Regions from separate parts of the Ferdinandcohnia sp. GQ5 genome, predicted to be linked through region 2. Evidence: riboswitches for the same ligand, from Rfam matches in the RefSeq annotation. Region 2 holds a riboswitch; each other region holds the start of a gene.
The links. A riboswitch is a leader RNA that binds a small molecule or an ion and turns the genes downstream of it on or off. The one in region 2 is predicted to bind thiamine pyrophosphate.
Positions count from the first base shown of each region.

Region 1 (5,653 bases), on a different contig from region 2:
ATTCTAGCGATTATCGAAAAATTAGTTGAAAAGGGTAATACAGTTATTGTCATAGAACATAACCTAGACGTCATACGAAATAGTGATTGGATTATTGATTTAGGTCCAGATGGAGGTACAGGTGGTGGAGAAATTTTATATGAAGGGCCACCTGGAGGACTAAAAAATTGTGAACGATCAATAACAGCTAAGTATATTTAAAGAAAAGAAGAGGTGCCTAAACCCTGTATACTTAAGGGTTCATGTGCCTTTTTTAAATGAATAACGAAAGGACGCATCAGTAGCCAAGGTGGATAATGATCCTGTTTCTATACAATTAGATTGAATAAAAGTAAGTTGCACTCATACTCATTTAATGAGGTGATGTTATGGATTATAATAATTTTAAATCAATTAAAGATTATGGCTTCGAAGGTTATATTCCGGTTACTGAATTGATGCAAAATCACTCTATCGTTCCACATAATAAAGGGGTTTATATGGTGCTTTATACCCCTGATGATTCACCAGAGTTTTTAACAGAAGGTACGGGTGGTTATTTTAAAGGGAAAGATCCGAATGTTCCAGTAGAAAAATTAAATGAAAGTTGGATAAAGAATACGAAAGTAATCTATATCGGGAAAGCCGGTGGTGGAAAAAGCTCTGCAACTTTGAATTCAAGAATAAAACAGTTGTTAAAATTTGGTAGTGGGAAAAATGCAAGCCACTACGGTGGTAGGGTTATTTGGCAAATAGAGGATATTAATCATTTGATTGTTTGTTGGAAGGAACTAACCGTTGAGGATCCTAATGATGTAAAAAATCAACTGATTAAGGGTTTTAAAAAAATACATAGAAAGAGGCCATTCGCCAATATGGTTGATTAATCTTAATTTCGTGAGTAATGTTCATTAATATATGGAGTAGTTTAAAAAAAAGGAACCGGGAGGATTATTGTTAATCCTCTCCTTTTTTTGTATCGGTTTTAACAGGAGTGGTAAAAAGTGGATGGAAAAATGAAACTAAATCGAGTTTTATTCGTATATAAGGTATAAGAAAAAACGATCCTTTGCCAAATTAAGATTTCATTAGGCGGTGGTGTATTGAAAAATCTTGTAGACGATATAAAAACAAATTTAAGGAAGCTAAGGAGTAACATAAGTAAAGAACAAGCAAAAAAACTTGATTTAAATAAATGTGAAAGAGTGGTTGAAAAGCTGGATTCTTTATCGACGAATTGTGAGGAATGTCGAGAACATCTAGTTGATTTAAAGAAACATTTTATGGGGTTAGAAGCAAAAATAGATAGTATTGAGCAAGAATGTAAACAGCATAAACAAGTCATTCAAGGAATTGTTTCACATCTTCAGAAGAAGCATAAGTTGGTATCAGAAGGATTTTATCTATCATTATATATGTCCATTGGTATGAGTTTAGGTGTAGTGTTTGGATTAACAATAATTGACAACTTTGCGTTAGGTATATCGTTTGGTATGAGCATGGGTATTGCCATTGGTGCTGGTTTGGATGCAGATGCTAAGAAAAAAGGTAACACAATATAGTCGATCGAACACTTACAAATGTGAGTGTTTTTTGTTTGCATTAGGTGAGGATTGCTTAAAAAAGAATTTGAACTTCCTTAAATGTTACTGGAAAATTTTATGATATACTAGTTTGGTAGAGGAGGCAGTGTAATGAAAAATAAACAGCGTTTACAAATTGTAATAATTATCATAGCATTATTCTCGTTGGTTGCATGTAGTAATTCAACGGATGAGGCAAATGCTAAACCAGAAAATGAAGAATCAGAAACTAGCACCGATCTAAAAACAGAGGAAAAACCGGCTACCGATGAGGAGCCAGGTGAAATAGTTAAATCTGAGAGTCCTGAACATACTCAGATTAAAAACAAAGATGTGACATCTAAAGAACCATCAACGAATGAAAATGAAGAGTCATCGAAGTCTAGTGACAACAAAGAAATAAACCAAGGTATGAAGGATACATATCTCAAAGAATTAAATGAATTGGAAGAAGCAGATAGAAACGCCGAAGATACAACAACAATGGCAGAATTAGAAGAACAAGAGGCGGCAAGGTATAAAAAGTGGGATCAGAAATTGAACGAAATTTATGGTGTATTGAATGAACAGCTTGATTCTGAACAGATGGATCAATTACGAGAAGAACAGCGGAATTGGATTAAATATAGAGATGAAACTGCAAAAGAATCTTCACTGAAATATAAAGGTGGCTCGACGGAAACCTTAGAATATGTTGCTACCAAAGCAAGTCTAACTAGGGAAAGATGCTATGCGTTGGTTGCAAAGTATATGAAATGATTGTTTTTATTGGGGTAAGCTCGGAGTAGGACAATGACTCAAGCGGGACAATGGACATGAATAGTTGCCTTTTCATAGCCACTATGATTAACTAGTATCTAGTAACTTAATAATCTAACAATTCGACTAGGGGAGCATTTTTGTGCTGAGAGATAGAAGAAATATCGACCCTTTGAACCTGATCTAGGTAACACTAGCGTAGGGAAGTGGAGTTGGCACGTTATGTTTAGACTGAACGATTTTATATTGCCTAACCCATTCCTAGCAAACTAGTGATGGGTTTTTGTTTTTTTATCTCCCCAAGGTCAAATGGAGAGAGGGGACAAGAAAGTGAGTAGTCTTTTTACAGATCGTTTATGGAATCGAGTGGAGCCTATCTGGAATTCGTATTTGGAGCATCCATTTGTGAAAGGGATTGGCGAGGGTTGGTTGGATAAGGATAAGTTTAAGCATTATATGAAGCAGGATTATGTGTACCTGATTGAATATTGCCGTCTATTTGCATTAGGGAGTGCAAAAGCTCCAGATTTAAAAACGATGTCCATATTTGCAAACCTTTTGCATGGGACATTAGAGATGGAAATGGATCTTCACCGCCAATATGCCGCAAAATTTGGAATATCAGCTGAAGAGCTTGAGGCAACAAAGCCTTCATCAACTACAACTTCTTACACAAGTTACATGTTGAATGTGGCGCAGCTCGGTGGTGTAGATAATGTTGTCGCAGCAGTCCTTGCTTGTGCTTGGAGCTATAACTTTATTGGAAAAGAGCTCGTAACATGGCATGGAGCTGTTGAACATGAATTTTATGGTGAATGGGTGAAAATGTATTCATCCGATGAGTTTACTGCCTTGGCGGAAGATTGTAAGACGCTAATCAATGAAATCGCAAGCGAAAAACCGGAACGAGATTTAGCTGTACTTGAAGAAATCGTCGTCAAAACCAGTTTGTTTGAGTATATGTTCTGGGATATGGCTGAAAACCTTGAGGAGTGGCCAATTAAACTGTAAGGACATGGGGACAGAGGGACAAAGAACCTCTGTCCCCCTATATTATCGACCTTTACTGTTGGAGTTATAGTCAGTTTTTAACCATGCAATTGGGCTCATATTTACCTTGTTTGCACCTGCATATTTTGTAAGTGTTGGAACAACGCTGTCTAAAGGAACCACGGTATACGTATAAGGGAGTTTCTCGTCATAGTTATATTCAAAGGTAAATGGATCAGTAGGTGGATTCATTTTACTCATATTTTCACTTCCAACAATATGAGAAGACCATGCCCAATTTCCGATTGTTGATTTGTCATACCATATAAATCCTGTTGTAAACAGATTTTCACCATTATTGTCCCAGCTGCTTCCTGTATACGTGCCATATTGGTTGGTAATTTTTGAGTTTACAATTAAGTTTCTATTATAAGCTGCTTGGAATAACTCAGCCCATTGGGCGTCCATATTTTTAGTATCTAATCCCTGAATCTCTGCACCAATGATTGGCTCGTTAATGTCATTGAATACAGATGTATCTGCTGCAATCGAGGCTCCATTTCTAGCATTTAGTGCCCGTGAAAGTGTATCTGTTCCAAATTCAGCAATTGCCGAGACATTCTCTAAAATCGCTTGATGAGAGGAATTGTCCAAATACAAGTTGTACGCATGACCAGAACCTTGGCGTATCATAGGAATTCTCTGTCCAACATTGGTATAGGTATTATAAGCGAGTGTTAAACGTATTCTTTGATTGCCATCCTTTATCTCATCGCCACTACTAGACACATAATTCACATAGTCTTTATCACCTGAACCTGATAAATGCACCTTACTGTGATACGCAGCATAGGCCATGATTTGTTCTTTAGTGGCACCTTCATTTCGCATGTTGTAATACACACTATCGGAATTCAGTTCATTTGAAGCATATTTCTCTTCCATAAATTGAATCGTTTGATAAATATCAGTGTCTGTTGAGGGATTTTCATCTGCAGGTAATCCGAATTCAGACCAGGAAATGGTGATGTTGGAGCCACCGTTCTCTGTATCAATTAATCCATCCGCTGCAATTGGAAATTTGCAATGGTCAATCCATACATTGTTGGCACCATTTATTTTAATATAAGTCCAGCCTACTTCCTTGTGTTTTCCTGTATCATCCCATTGCCACATGCCATCAAAGTTCAGATTACGAATGACGATATCGTTCGTAGACCGTTGTAATTTTAACTCGACAGATCTTATCGTTTTTCCTTTTTTTGAAAAAATCGTGAGTCCTTCAATATTATCAATATTTAGTTGTGAAACACCAGAAGCTTCTATTTTTGGATTGGTAAATCCGTTCATAGGATCTCGATATTTCGTAATGAAACGAAACTTCTTTGTTTCCTCAGAACTCAGATTTAGATTCTTCCACCCAAAATTTAAGTCCTTAGCGATTTCAATTACTTTCACACTTCCAGCTTGTGCATCCAAAATGGCCTGTAAAAACTCTCTTTCTGTTTTGACCTGTCGATAATAGGGTGTATCAATGTATTCACTTCGGTCATTCACCCCTATTGAGGCATAACCAGAAACAGATAGAAAACTACTGTCATAATCTTTCATATACCTAATAGTGTTGGGAATCGAATCGATTGCTGCAGCGTGAGCCGTACCATTTCCGGTCAAGAAAAATGGCGCAAATAAGGAAAAAACCATAACCAATACCATTGCTTTTCTAAACTTCATAAAATACCACCTTTGCAATTTTTTAACTAAGTCTCAATGCAAACCAAATACAAACAAGCCTTTATATTACACCTCCAATCAACGTCTAACGGTAAACATTAGATTATTCTTGTAAACCCTTTCATGTTTGTGAATTCAAAAACTTCTATATTAGTTTAGCAAGCTTCTCATTACATATTTTGTGAGAAGAAGACGTTTCTGTTTACATTTTCGAAGGTGTTTAGGCATGTACACAGGAGAGGGGGTTCCTTTTTCCTAGTTCCTCGTTTGTTAAATAGGAGTAAAGTTGCGATTCCTTAAAAAATGAAGGATATGGGCAGATGAACATGTAATAAAAAGAACATAACTAGAGTACAAGTTTTAAGCGGGTGAAAAATGAGAACACGAATAAAGAATTTTGTTGGCTCATTTGGAGAGGAGTTGAATAGTGGTGCAAAAAATAAGTGTTTCTCTTCGTGAACAGCCTTTTTATATAAATCGTTTTAGTGGATACCATCCGTCAATGGCAACACATCATCTGCACCAAGATTACGAAATTTATTATTTATCCAAAGGGGAACGGATTTACATTATTAATGGGGAAGAGTACCTAGTAAAGAATCAGCATC
Region 1 is NZ_JCAXEW010000002.1:410,133-415,785, reverse strand. It holds gene AC6CHV_RS04105 (ATP-binding cassette domain-containing protein) at 1-201, shown strand, start outside; gene AC6CHV_RS04100 (hypothetical protein) at 369-866, shown strand; gene AC6CHV_RS04095 (glycine zipper domain-containing protein) at 1,083-1,541, shown strand; gene AC6CHV_RS04090 (lysozyme inhibitor LprI family protein) at 1,674-2,321, shown strand; TPP riboswitch at 2,440-2,543, shown strand; gene tenA (thiaminase II) at 2,652-3,332, shown strand; gene AC6CHV_RS04080 (pectate lyase family protein) at 3,375-5,045, opposite strand; gene AC6CHV_RS04075 (helix-turn-helix domain-containing protein) at 5,473-5,653, shown strand, end outside.
Region 1: linked by a shared signal. The riboswitch ahead of tenA (thiaminase II) and the one ahead of tenA (thiaminase II) in region 2 are both predicted to bind thiamine pyrophosphate.

Region 2 (5,653 bases):
ACGACCAATGAAATATGAATAAGAAGCTGAAGAGTATCAATGAATAATACTGCAATACATAAACTGATTAGTACGAATAGCTTTATACTTGGATTTATTCGATGTAGCCATGTATCTTTACTTAAAAGTTCCATGAGTAATTTCCTTTCCCTGTTTACACTCTCAAGAGGCTAAGATTTACTTTCACTTGATTCAACAATTGATCTTTTACTAATCTCCCATTCTCAATGGTCCAACTTCTTGTCGCAAAATACTCTTCAATTTTTTCATCGTGAGTAACCATAATGATTGTCTTGTTCTTTTGTCTATAATTTTCTAGTAAAGTAAGAAGGGCAAACGTATTTTTTGAGTCAAGTCCAAATGTGGGCTCATCTAGTAAAAGTATTTGCTGATCCCTTACAATAGAGGCTGCTACACTTAATCTTCGTTTTTGTCCCATAGATAACTGGTAAGGATGTTTGTTTTGATGTTCTATGAGGTGAAAGATTCGTAGAAGTTCCTCCACGGTCTCAGATATTTCTAGTTCACTTCGTTTATCAATCCTTAACGAATAAGCAATTTCCTCATAAACAGAGTTTGTTACAAATTGAAGCTCCGGGTTTTGAAATACAAATGTCATGGCGTGATCTAGCTTTTTTGAGGTTGTAACTACTTCTCCAAATAATGAATAGTGACCTTTTGTTTGAATGAATTGCATGAGGGAGTGAAGCAGGGTACTTTTCCCAGCACCATTTCTCCCCTTGACCACAATCCACTCTCCTTCCTGAACTTGAACATCGTTAATATATATTTTTTCCTTTTTCTGTCTATATCCCTTAAATTCCTCTAGTCGAATAGATGGGGGATTAAACTCTGCTGTATTAATAGATTGCATCCATTTAAAGTCTTGAACAAAGTGATCCCAGACTCCTGGATACCAAATACCTTGTTCGTTGATGACCGTTTTATAATTAGAAAAAATTTCAGTTTTAGATCCATCTGCAATAATCTCTCCAGCTTCGTTGAAAAGGATTATTCGATCAACAATTGGAAGGACGTGCTCCAGTTTATGCTCTACGATGACCACTGTTTTATCCACCATAACATTTCTTATCACTTCCCAAATTTCCTGTGTCCCAGCTGGATCAAGCATGGATGAAGGCTCATCTAAAAATAATACGTCTGGCTCTAATGCCAATACAGATGCTATGGCTAAACGTTGTTTCATTCCTCCTGACAAGGTTTGGATGTTTGTGTGGATATCTTCCAAATCTAATCCAACTTGCTCTAAAAGACTTTTTATCCGTTCATCCATTTGATCCCTAGGAATTTGTAAATTTTCTAAGACAAATGCAAGTTCCTCATCAACATAAGGCATGCAAAACTGTGAATCAGGATCCTGAAAAACATAGCCCCATGCTTTGGGGATCTGTAACTTATCTACCTTCATTGGTAATTCTATCGAGTTTGGGATAATCCCGCTTAACACTTGAAGAATTGTTGACTTTCCACAACCTGAAGGCCCGAGAATTAATATTTTCTCCCCTTTTTTAATATGGCAAGATAAGTCCTTAAAAAGCAAGGACTTATCTCCAGGAAATGTTAAACGTAGGTATTCTACAAAGGCAATTGATTCCATATTCGATCCCCTTTTATTTTTGATCTAGTGCATCAAAATCACTGCTGGATAGTGGGCGTACAAGTTTTGTTACCCCTGTCATTTCCAAGGCACTAACTAGGTAATAAGCAAAAACACCAGCAAACAAGATGGAACCTACGAATCTAGCAACTAGGAACAAAATGAGATTCCAGGTAGCTAAGTCACCTATTTCTCCATACGCAAAATCCATTATTACTGACCCTAGACAAGAAGCTATTGCTGCCAAGACGACCACAGCAAGATTATATTTTCTATATCGAAAGAGCATAAACACTGCTTCAGCAAACAGCCCCTGTACAACACCGTACAGCAGAACGGTTAGGCCCCATGGAGACCCTAAAATAAATTCACCTGAGGCAGCTGCAATTTCTGCCAGTAATGCAACACCAGGTTTACGAATCACAAGATACGCAACAGTCGCTGCAATAAACCACATTCCATAGATTAACTGATCGGCGTGCAGCCCAATCGGCTTTACAACATAATATAAAGAACCCCAAACAATATAAACAATTCCAAATGCAATGGCGATTACGATCGTAACCAAAATATCAGTTAGTTTTAATCCTTTGCTCATTAATACCTCTCCTCTTCTCCTTCGTTCAGACAGATAGTTTTGATTGAACTGGCCAGTTCTCTAATTTGTACGCCATTTCCCAAAAGGAGTATTCATATTGACTACTAATCATAAAATGTTCCTTCATGCGGTCACGATCCTCTTGCGTCGCTTTTTCTGCCAATTCATTTACTCTATCGATCTGTTCTTCAACTAGTTCTTTAAACCAATCCCCACCATACGCCGCAATCCACTCCTGATAAATCGGCTCTTCTGGTTTGCAACCTTTAAGTCTTTCACCAATTTCATAATATAGCCAATAACATGGTAATAAAGCAGCAATTACATCACCCAAATGACCTGAATATGCGGCTCTATACAAGTGTGATGTATATGCATATGCTGTCGGTGCGGGTTTAAAGTTTTTTCTTTCTTCCTCCGTAATCCCAAGTCTTCCGGAAAAGCTTTTATGCAGCGCTAGTTCGGCCTCGTAAGTTCCTTGAGCGTGAATAGCAAGCCTGTTTGTTGTATGTAAGTCCTCCGCCTTTGCTGCGCCTAAAGATTGCACTTTTGCAAAATGAGTTAAGTAATAGGCATCCTGCATGACATAGTAACGGAAACATTTAATTGGTAATGTACCGTCTCCAATCCCTGTGACAAATGGATGGTCAAAGCTTGCCTCCCAAATATCGTTTGCCTCTTTACGTATTTCTTCTGAAAATAACATGTTCAATTCTCCTCCCTTTACTGTTATTTGCAAAATAAAAAACCACCTTCTTTACCAACGTAAAGAAAGTGGTTTGGATTTAGACAAATAAAAATAAAGAGACCCGTCTACCCACTTCCCTACGCTGGTATCAACCAGATCAGGTTCTAAGGGTCTCAAGGTTATGATAAAACAATCCTCAATCTCAGCCTTCCGGTAAACGATTCAAAGGTATAACACCATTAATACATTTACCTTATTTAAAGGCACCCCTAGTGGAATAATATTATTTATGCAATTTTTCTTATTTCCAATCATAACATGTTGGAAATAATTATCAAGGCTTTTTTAAGTTTTACTAGTTACTCTACATAAACTGCTGTTCCATATGCAATAATTTCAGATGCATTTTGCATAACAGCTGAGGTTTGTAATCGCATCCCGATTACTGCATTTGCTCCTTTTGCTTTTGCATCTTCCACCATTCGACCAATTGCTTTTTGGCGGGCTTCTTCTAGCATTTCAGTATAATCGGAGATCTCTCCTCCAACAATTGTTTTTAATCCAGCCATTATATCTTTACCAATATGCTTTGACTGAACTGTACCTCCTCTTGCAAATCCTTTAAGTTCTTTTACTTCTTTTCCAGGTACAAAATCAGTAGTCACGATAATCATTTTCGTCATCCTCCTCTTTCTCACGTTTTCGTTCCCATACTAATAGGGCAAATAATAGAATAATGGCAACCATGTAAAAGGCATAGAATGTTAGTGCCTTTGAAATATCAATAAACAAAAATACAATTCCTACGATTTGTCCAACAATGGCTATCATTAATACAATATATTTTGCAATATTCCTCATCATTCCCTACCTGCTTTACGTCGATAAATTTTTCTTGCAATAATAAGATAACAAAGAAGGGGCAACGGTGATTGAATTAATCCCCATATTCCCCAAAACCAATAATTATGCCCCCGCTTTCGAGCATCTAAAAACAACCAAAAGCTTTGAATAAGAAGGGCAATCACTGCCACCATAATAAGTAGAGTATCATTCGTATTCATGTACAATCACCTTTTTTCGATAACGAAAGAAGCTATATACTGGAAAGCTAATTGTTGCAATACCTTGAATCACAATAAATGCAAGAGGAAGACGGAAAAATGACGTTATTAAAGCCGTCATGATGAATAATGCAATCAAAATAAATGCGGTCAGTTCTCGTCTAAACTTCTTCTTTTGTTTTTGTTGTGCAGTTGCTACCATTTGTTCAAATACTTGTAGGTCCGGAGTGAAAACCGAGTAATGATGATCTATTTTAGTGAGTGCTTCATTTATATCTTGAATCGTTTCTGGATCCTCTTCAAGTCGTTGTTCGTTTTTTAATAGAGTTAGCTTGTTTTTCTTCATTAGGTCTCAACTCCTTTCTCACTGTATGAATTCCATTATGTATTCTTGATTTAACAGTACCGATGGCGATATGAAGCATATCAGCGATTTCTTCATATGAATATCCATAATAATGTTTGAGAACAATTGGAATCCGAATTTCATCTGAAAGCCTTCCCAGTGCATCAAGAACATCATTCCAATCCTCAGAATGGTTCTCGAATTGCCACTTCATTTTTCGTAATGCTTGCTCCTGTTGATAATTTTGTTCGCGTTTCTTTTTGCGGATAGTGTCTATGTATAAGTTCGTAGCAATTGTTATGAGCCATGAGGAGAATTTTGCTTTACCGTTATACATATTAATTTTTTCCATGCTTTTCATCATTGCCTCTTGTGCGATGTCTTCAGCAATATCAGGTTTCATTGTAACTTTTATTAAATACTTAACTAAAAAAGGATAATGTTCTTTAAAAAGCATTGCAAACGCGAGTGAGTCACCACGCTTTGCACTGCGAATTAGTTCCTTTTCATCCATGCATTGAATTCTCCCCCGAGAAAATTTGTTATTTTTTATTTTTCGCTAATAATACGTATGAAGTCATTAAAAAGTTCACTCTCAGTTAAAAAAATTTATTATATACGTTTTCAACAGTTTAACCCATCCTATAGAAAATTACATTCCCCATTTTGACTCAAAATGGAGTTATCCTCGGATCTTGCCCAAATCATGCTAAATTAGGATTCATGCTTGGAGATTTCTTTTGGCCCTTGCCTGTATCACACCTTTATTCAGACTCATGACTGGGGATTTCCTCCGGCCTTGTCTGAATCACACCTTATTCCGACTCATGCTAGGGGATTTTCTCTGGCATTGTCTGAATCACACCCGCATTCCGACTCATCCTTGGGGATTTCCTATAGACTTGTCTGAATCACACCCGCATTCGGACTCATGCCTAGAGATTTCCTATAGCCTTGTCCGAATCACACCCTTATTCAGACTCATACTTAGTGGTTTCCTCTGGCTTTGTCTGAATCACACCCGCATTCGGACTCATGCCTAGAGATTTCCTATAGACTTGTCCGAATCACACCCTTATTCAGACTCATACTTAGGGGTTTTCTCTGGCATTGTCTGAATCACACTCGCATTCGGACTCATGCCTAGAGATTTCCTATAGCCTTGTCCGAATCACACCCTTATTCAGACTCATGCATGAAGGTTTCCTCTGGCCTTGTCTGAATCACACCCGCATTCAGACTCATGACCGGAAATTCCCTCGGTTGTTGTCTGAATCGTACCATTTTTCAGACTCATGCTTGGAAATTTCCTGTTGCCTTGTCTGAATCACACCCCTTA
Region 2 is NZ_JCAXEW010000009.1:129-5,781, reverse strand. It holds gene AC6CHV_RS12325 (energy-coupling factor transporter transmembrane component T family protein) at 1-134, opposite strand, end outside; gene AC6CHV_RS12320 (ABC transporter ATP-binding protein) at 155-1,618, opposite strand; gene AC6CHV_RS12315 (ECF transporter S component) at 1,632-2,216, opposite strand; gene tenA (thiaminase II) at 2,242-2,922, opposite strand; TPP riboswitch at 3,022-3,185, opposite strand; gene AC6CHV_RS12305 (heavy metal-binding domain-containing protein) at 3,264-3,578, opposite strand; gene AC6CHV_RS12300 (hypothetical protein) at 3,559-3,768, opposite strand; gene AC6CHV_RS12295 (sigmaY antisigma factor component) at 3,765-3,968, opposite strand; gene AC6CHV_RS12290 (YxlC family protein) at 3,955-4,314, opposite strand; gene sigY (RNA polymerase sigma factor SigY) at 4,268-4,828, opposite strand.

Region 3 (5,653 bases), on a different contig from region 2:
GAGATGAATCAGTAAGGAACATAGGAAAATAGAGATCTACCAGTTATGAATCTACCCTTGGACAGTTTGAAGTTCGTCAGTCAAGTGTCCTCTCGGAGTTCTGATTAAAATTCATTGAGGAATTGTAGGTTCAGCATATCTCCTATCCTTAACTATAAGTTTAAGACTATTATACCTGATGGTAAAGATTCGCAAGGAGTTCAGTGGTAAAAGGAAGTAGTACATCAAAAGCTTGGGGTTAATATCCCCAAGCTTCTTTATTTTATGACATTTATTTCAAGTATTAGCCTTTGATATCTACATTGTTTAAACTCTTTTAAATGTTTCTCCAACAAGCAAGGAGATCCTTTAGTTGATTAATCTCTCATCTTTAGGAACTTCAACGTAAAACTCCTAACTACAAGAGTTATTGATATAATGTACCACCAGATTCCTTAAACTCTTCAGCTTTTTCCTTCATTCCTTTTTCTATTGCTTCTAATGTATCAAGCTTGTTTTCTTTCGCGTAATTACGAATATCTTGAGAAATCCTCATACTACAAAATTTTGGTCCACACATTGAGCAGAAATGGGCTGTTTTTGCACCTTCTGCAGGTAACGTTTCATCATGATATTCTAAAGCGCGTTCAGGATCCAATGATAAATTAAACTGATCTTTCCATCTGAATTCAAAACGGGCTTTTGATAAGGCATCATCTCTTTTGTGCGCGCCTGGATGCCCTTTCGCTAAATCAGCAGCATGGGCAGCTATTTTATAAGTTATAACACCTTCACGTACATCATCTCGGTTTGGTAAACCTAAGTGTTCTTTTGGTGTAACATAACATAGCATAGCCGTACCAAACCAACCAATCATGGCTGCGCCTATTGCAGAAGTAATATGATCATAGCCAGGGGCTATATCAGTTGTAAGTGGACCTAGAGTATAGAACGGAGCTTCCTTACAAACCTCAAGTTGTTTGTCCATGTTTTCTTTAATAAGGTGCATTGGTACGTGACCAGGACCTTCAACCATTACCTGTACATCATGCTCCCAAGCAATTTTTGTTAGTTCTCCAAGAGTTTCTAATTCCGCAAATTGCGCTTCATCATTAGCATCAGCAATTGAACCAGGACGTAGACCATCTCCTAAAGAGAATGCAACATCATAAGTTTTCATGATTTCACAGATTTCATCAAAATGAGTATATAAAAAGTTTTCTTTGTGGTGGTGAAGACACCATTGTGCCATAATAGATCCACCCCGGGATACAATACCTGTTAAACGTTTGGCTGTTAACGGGACATATCGCAAAAGAACACCAGCATGAATGGTGAAGTAATCCACGCCTTGCTCGGCTTGCTCAATCAAAGTATCACGGTAAACCTCCCAAGTAAGGTCTTCGGCAACACCATTTACCTTTTCAAGTGCTTGGTAGATAGGAACGGTTCCTACAGGAACAGCTGAATTGCGAATAATCCATTCCCTTGTTGTATGAATGTTTTTCCCTGTTGATAGGTCCATAATAGTATCAGCACCCCATCGTGTAGCCCATGTCATTTTTTCGACCTCTTCTTCGATGGAGGATGAAACAGCAGAATTCCCAATATTTGCATTGATTTTAACATGGAAATTACGTCCTATAATCATAGGCTCTGCCTCTAGATGATTGATATTAGAAGGGATTATTGCTCGACCTCTTGCAACTTCTTCACGCACAAATTCAGGTTTCATATTTTCCCTTAATGCGATAAATTCCATCTCAGGAGTGATGATGCCCTTCCTTGCATAATGAAGCTGTGTGACATTTCTACCTTTTTTGGCACGTAATGGTTTACGCTTTAAACCTGGGAACACATTATTTTTAGCACGTGGGTCATTCTCGTCCTTATATCCATTGTCTGTAGCCTTAACTTTTCTTCCTTCATATTCCTCAACATCTCCTCGTTCATGGATCCATGTGCTTCGAAGAGGAGGCAGACCTTTTGTAATATCAGCTGAATAATTAGCATCCGTATAAGGTCCGCTTGTATCATAGACACGAACTGGTTGATTTTCTTCTTCACCAAAGGCGCCCGTTGTAGGACTTAGTTTAATTTCACGCATTGGTACCTTGATATCAGGTCTTGAGCCTTCAACATAAACTTTTTTACTACCTGAAAAACTAGACATGATGGAAATGTTTTTTTCGTTTAAAGAAGTTGTTGACATAGAGTAAATCTCTCCCATTTTTTAAATTAAAGGACGAGCTCTAGACAATAAAAGCGGAATTAAAGAAATGAATTAAATAAAAAAAGCCGAATCCAAAAAGGATGGACCGGCTTTGTATGTAGAAGTTTATTCAATACATGAATTATTTTTTCTAACTTCCCCACGCTAGTATTATCTAGATCAGGTCCAAAGGGTCAAGAAACTTCAACGTGTTTCCCTCTCAGCCCAACTTATTGGACTCCCCTAGTTATTTCTATTCAATTTTGTATTAGTATACATGAGATTTAAGTAAAATAAAAGTAGCAATAAATAAATATAAAAATAAAAACCATTTGGTTTAGAGACGGACAGCAATAGGTTTGCTTAGGAAGAAAAAGAAGTATATAAGGTCATTTATCTTAGAAAAGACATCCCGAGATTTTTGTCCTATCCCAGAAAAGAAAATATAATACATAAAATACTAAATGCTGCGCATCATGCTCCCTAATTAGGGTTTATGCAACCATGGAATTTTATTTTAGTTACTTCAAATGAAAATAAAGAAAAGTTAATTTGGGCAGCTGATAAGGAAAGAAAAGCATTGACTATTCATTATGAGTAGAAAAAGAAAGCTACAAGAATCTCCTGGACGTAGATTTATAAGTAAGCGTAAAATAGGTCCCACCTGTTTAGCAGATGGGGCCAATTTTACACTTGCTTGTATTATTACTCATCAATTTGTTTTGAATTTTTACGAATAACTCCAATTCCCCAAAGGAGCAAGGGAATACCTATCATATTTATGGGGAGAACAAATGGAAGCCAATATTTTTCAAGATAAGAAACTGAAGCTGCATTATTATTAGGATAAATCAAAGAAAGTACTATTGAAGCTATTGCTACAAACCAAATAACCTTTCGCCAATCCTTTATATTTAGCCATTGTGCTATACCATAACTAGATACGAATAGGTAAATGGACAATTTTATAAATATACTGAAGATCCATATAACAGTCACAATTATTTCTAAATTTTGTATGAATTGCATAAGCGATATATATCTCGCCATCTCAAAAAATGGATACCATAGTCTTGAAGACAAATCTGCTCCAAATACCATTAGAATTTCTAGCGTTGAAATAGTCACTAAAATAGCTACAACTCCTACACCCCATACAGCCCATGTTACTCCTTTTTTCGGTTCTTCTGTAAAAGAGAGTAGCATCATTATTAAAACCGACTCACCATAAAACGATACAGGCGTTAAAGCTCCTTGTAAAATCGATTTTAGTCCTGAGTCAGTATAAACAGGTAGAATCTTATCCCATTCTATATTATTAAAATTAAGCAACAGAGTAATAATAACCATTACAAATATCAAAGGGCCCATGATTTCACTACACCGGCCAATGCCTTCAATCCCCCCTATGTAATTCACATAAATTACTAAAAGTAATAAAAGTACAATTAAAATAAACAACGGGGTTTTCGTAAATAAAGTCATTTGGATAATTTCAGATGATTGACGAAAAATAACTCCTATTACAGAAAGCCAATGGATAAAATATGGAATTACTATTATTCTCCCTAACCATTTCCCTAATATGCTTTGACTAAACTGAATGAATGTTTGGTTAGGATAGAGAAGACTTAGTTTTCCAGCAGCAAAGGTGATTCCTATTCCTGCTAACCCAGCAAGAACAAATGAAATCCAAGCGTCCTGCTTTGCTTCTTCAATAGCAGGTGATTGTGTTAATAACAAAACCATTCCAATTTCTAGAGATGCAATCATCCAAAATATTTGATACTTGGAAATCTTCATTTCTGGATCTCACTTTCTTTCAAATGTAATGGAGAACCAGTTACCCCAGTTCGATCAATACGTATATCCACTTTAACTGTAATACCTGCATCTGAGAATCTCTTACTCCAATCCTTTTTCCATATTTTCCATTTTTGAGGGTATTTCTTATGAACAGATTGTCCAAAACCCAAAATATCTGTTTTATATTCTTTTTGAACTTTTGTGATGGTACTGATCATATGATCTTGCAAATTCTTATTGAATGAACGTTCTATGATTTGAAGATTCTTCGGCTGCTTTAGGTCTAATACTGTATTATTTTCACGAACAACCCCTGTTCCGGAAAGCGTTATAAGAAATTCCACTCGATCATTTTGTATATTGGGTTGAATCTTACTTTTAAAATTCATACCCAGTATACCTACATTTCCTTTTTCCCCTAATAAATTTGTGGTGAAATTATGAGTATTTAACTTGTTAATTAACCACAATCTATCAACTGCCTCGCGATAGGACAAAAATCCAACTAACTCAAGATCCTGATTAAAAATAGCTCTTCCACCAAGCTGGAAGGTCTCAGTATCCTTTTCTTTCTCCTTTTTAGAACTAATAATTTCAAGAATCGGTACTGTCGGACTAATTCCCTCTGAACTCGCACCTTCCAAAAAATCCTTAAACGTAGTGCTTTCTGGTCCCGCTGTACTTTGGAACATTTTCATTGCAGCAGTAGAAGGCATATTTTCCATCTTGTACTGGACCTCCAGAAAATCCAATGCATCCCCGTTTTTTAAAACAAAAAAGTTTGTTCGTATGGGAAGTTCAGGTTCTCGACTGTATACATCAAGGATGTTCGATACCCCATTTCTGGCTAAGCGTTCCCCAATGATAATGACCTTCTGATGACTTAGAAAAACTTTCCTTGAGAGCTTTCTTTGCAAATTCTGAGTTACATCCAAAAGACTTTTCCCTGTCGCTGTTTCAACTATGTATCCTTTGCCTTGACCACTACTTTTCTCACCAACTTCCCCAGGAACCACAATCTGAGCACTGCCAATATAATCTCCATCTTCATTTTGGTCGAATCCCCACCCCAATATGATTGCCTGATCGTTTATTTCTCTTTCATCCCAGCATCCAGTAGTTAAAAACATACAAACTAGTATAATAAGAATTATTTTTAATCTTTTGATCATCTCATCATTCGTTCCTTCCTTCAGGTTTTCGTCCGTCGCCCTTCAGGAATACGGGTTTTATCTTGACCAGCTACCATTATAGGTCTGCGATGCATGCTCCATCTAGGTGCTCGTACTAAAACATCTTTTAGATATTTTGGATTTTGCGGGGCAATCGGACTTAAATAGGGAACCCCAAAGGATCGAAGATGAACGAGATGAATTAGGATGGCAATCATTCCTAGAATGACCCCATAGAGACCAAACAGTCCTGCCAGGATAAGTATAGGAAAGCGAAGGAGCCTGTATGCAGTGCCGAAATTATAGCGCGGTACCGCGAATGATGCTATTCCTGTGGCTGCTACCACAATAACCATGGGAGCAGAGATAATACCAGCTTGCACAGCAGCTTCCCCTATAACAAGCGCTCCTACAATACTAACAGCTGAACCAATTGACTTAGGAAGCCGTATCCCAGCTTCACGTAAAGCTTCGAACATTAGCT
Region 3 is NZ_JCAXEW010000002.1:236,905-242,557, forward strand. It holds gene thiC (phosphomethylpyrimidine synthase ThiC) at 407-2,191, opposite strand; TPP riboswitch at 2,332-2,446, opposite strand; gene AC6CHV_RS03170 (endospore germination permease) at 2,897-3,994, opposite strand; gene AC6CHV_RS03175 (Ger(x)C family spore germination protein) at 3,991-5,169, opposite strand; gene AC6CHV_RS03180 (spore germination protein) at 5,190-5,653, opposite strand, start outside.
Region 3: linked by a shared signal. The riboswitch ahead of thiC (phosphomethylpyrimidine synthase ThiC) and the one ahead of tenA (thiaminase II) in region 2 are both predicted to bind thiamine pyrophosphate.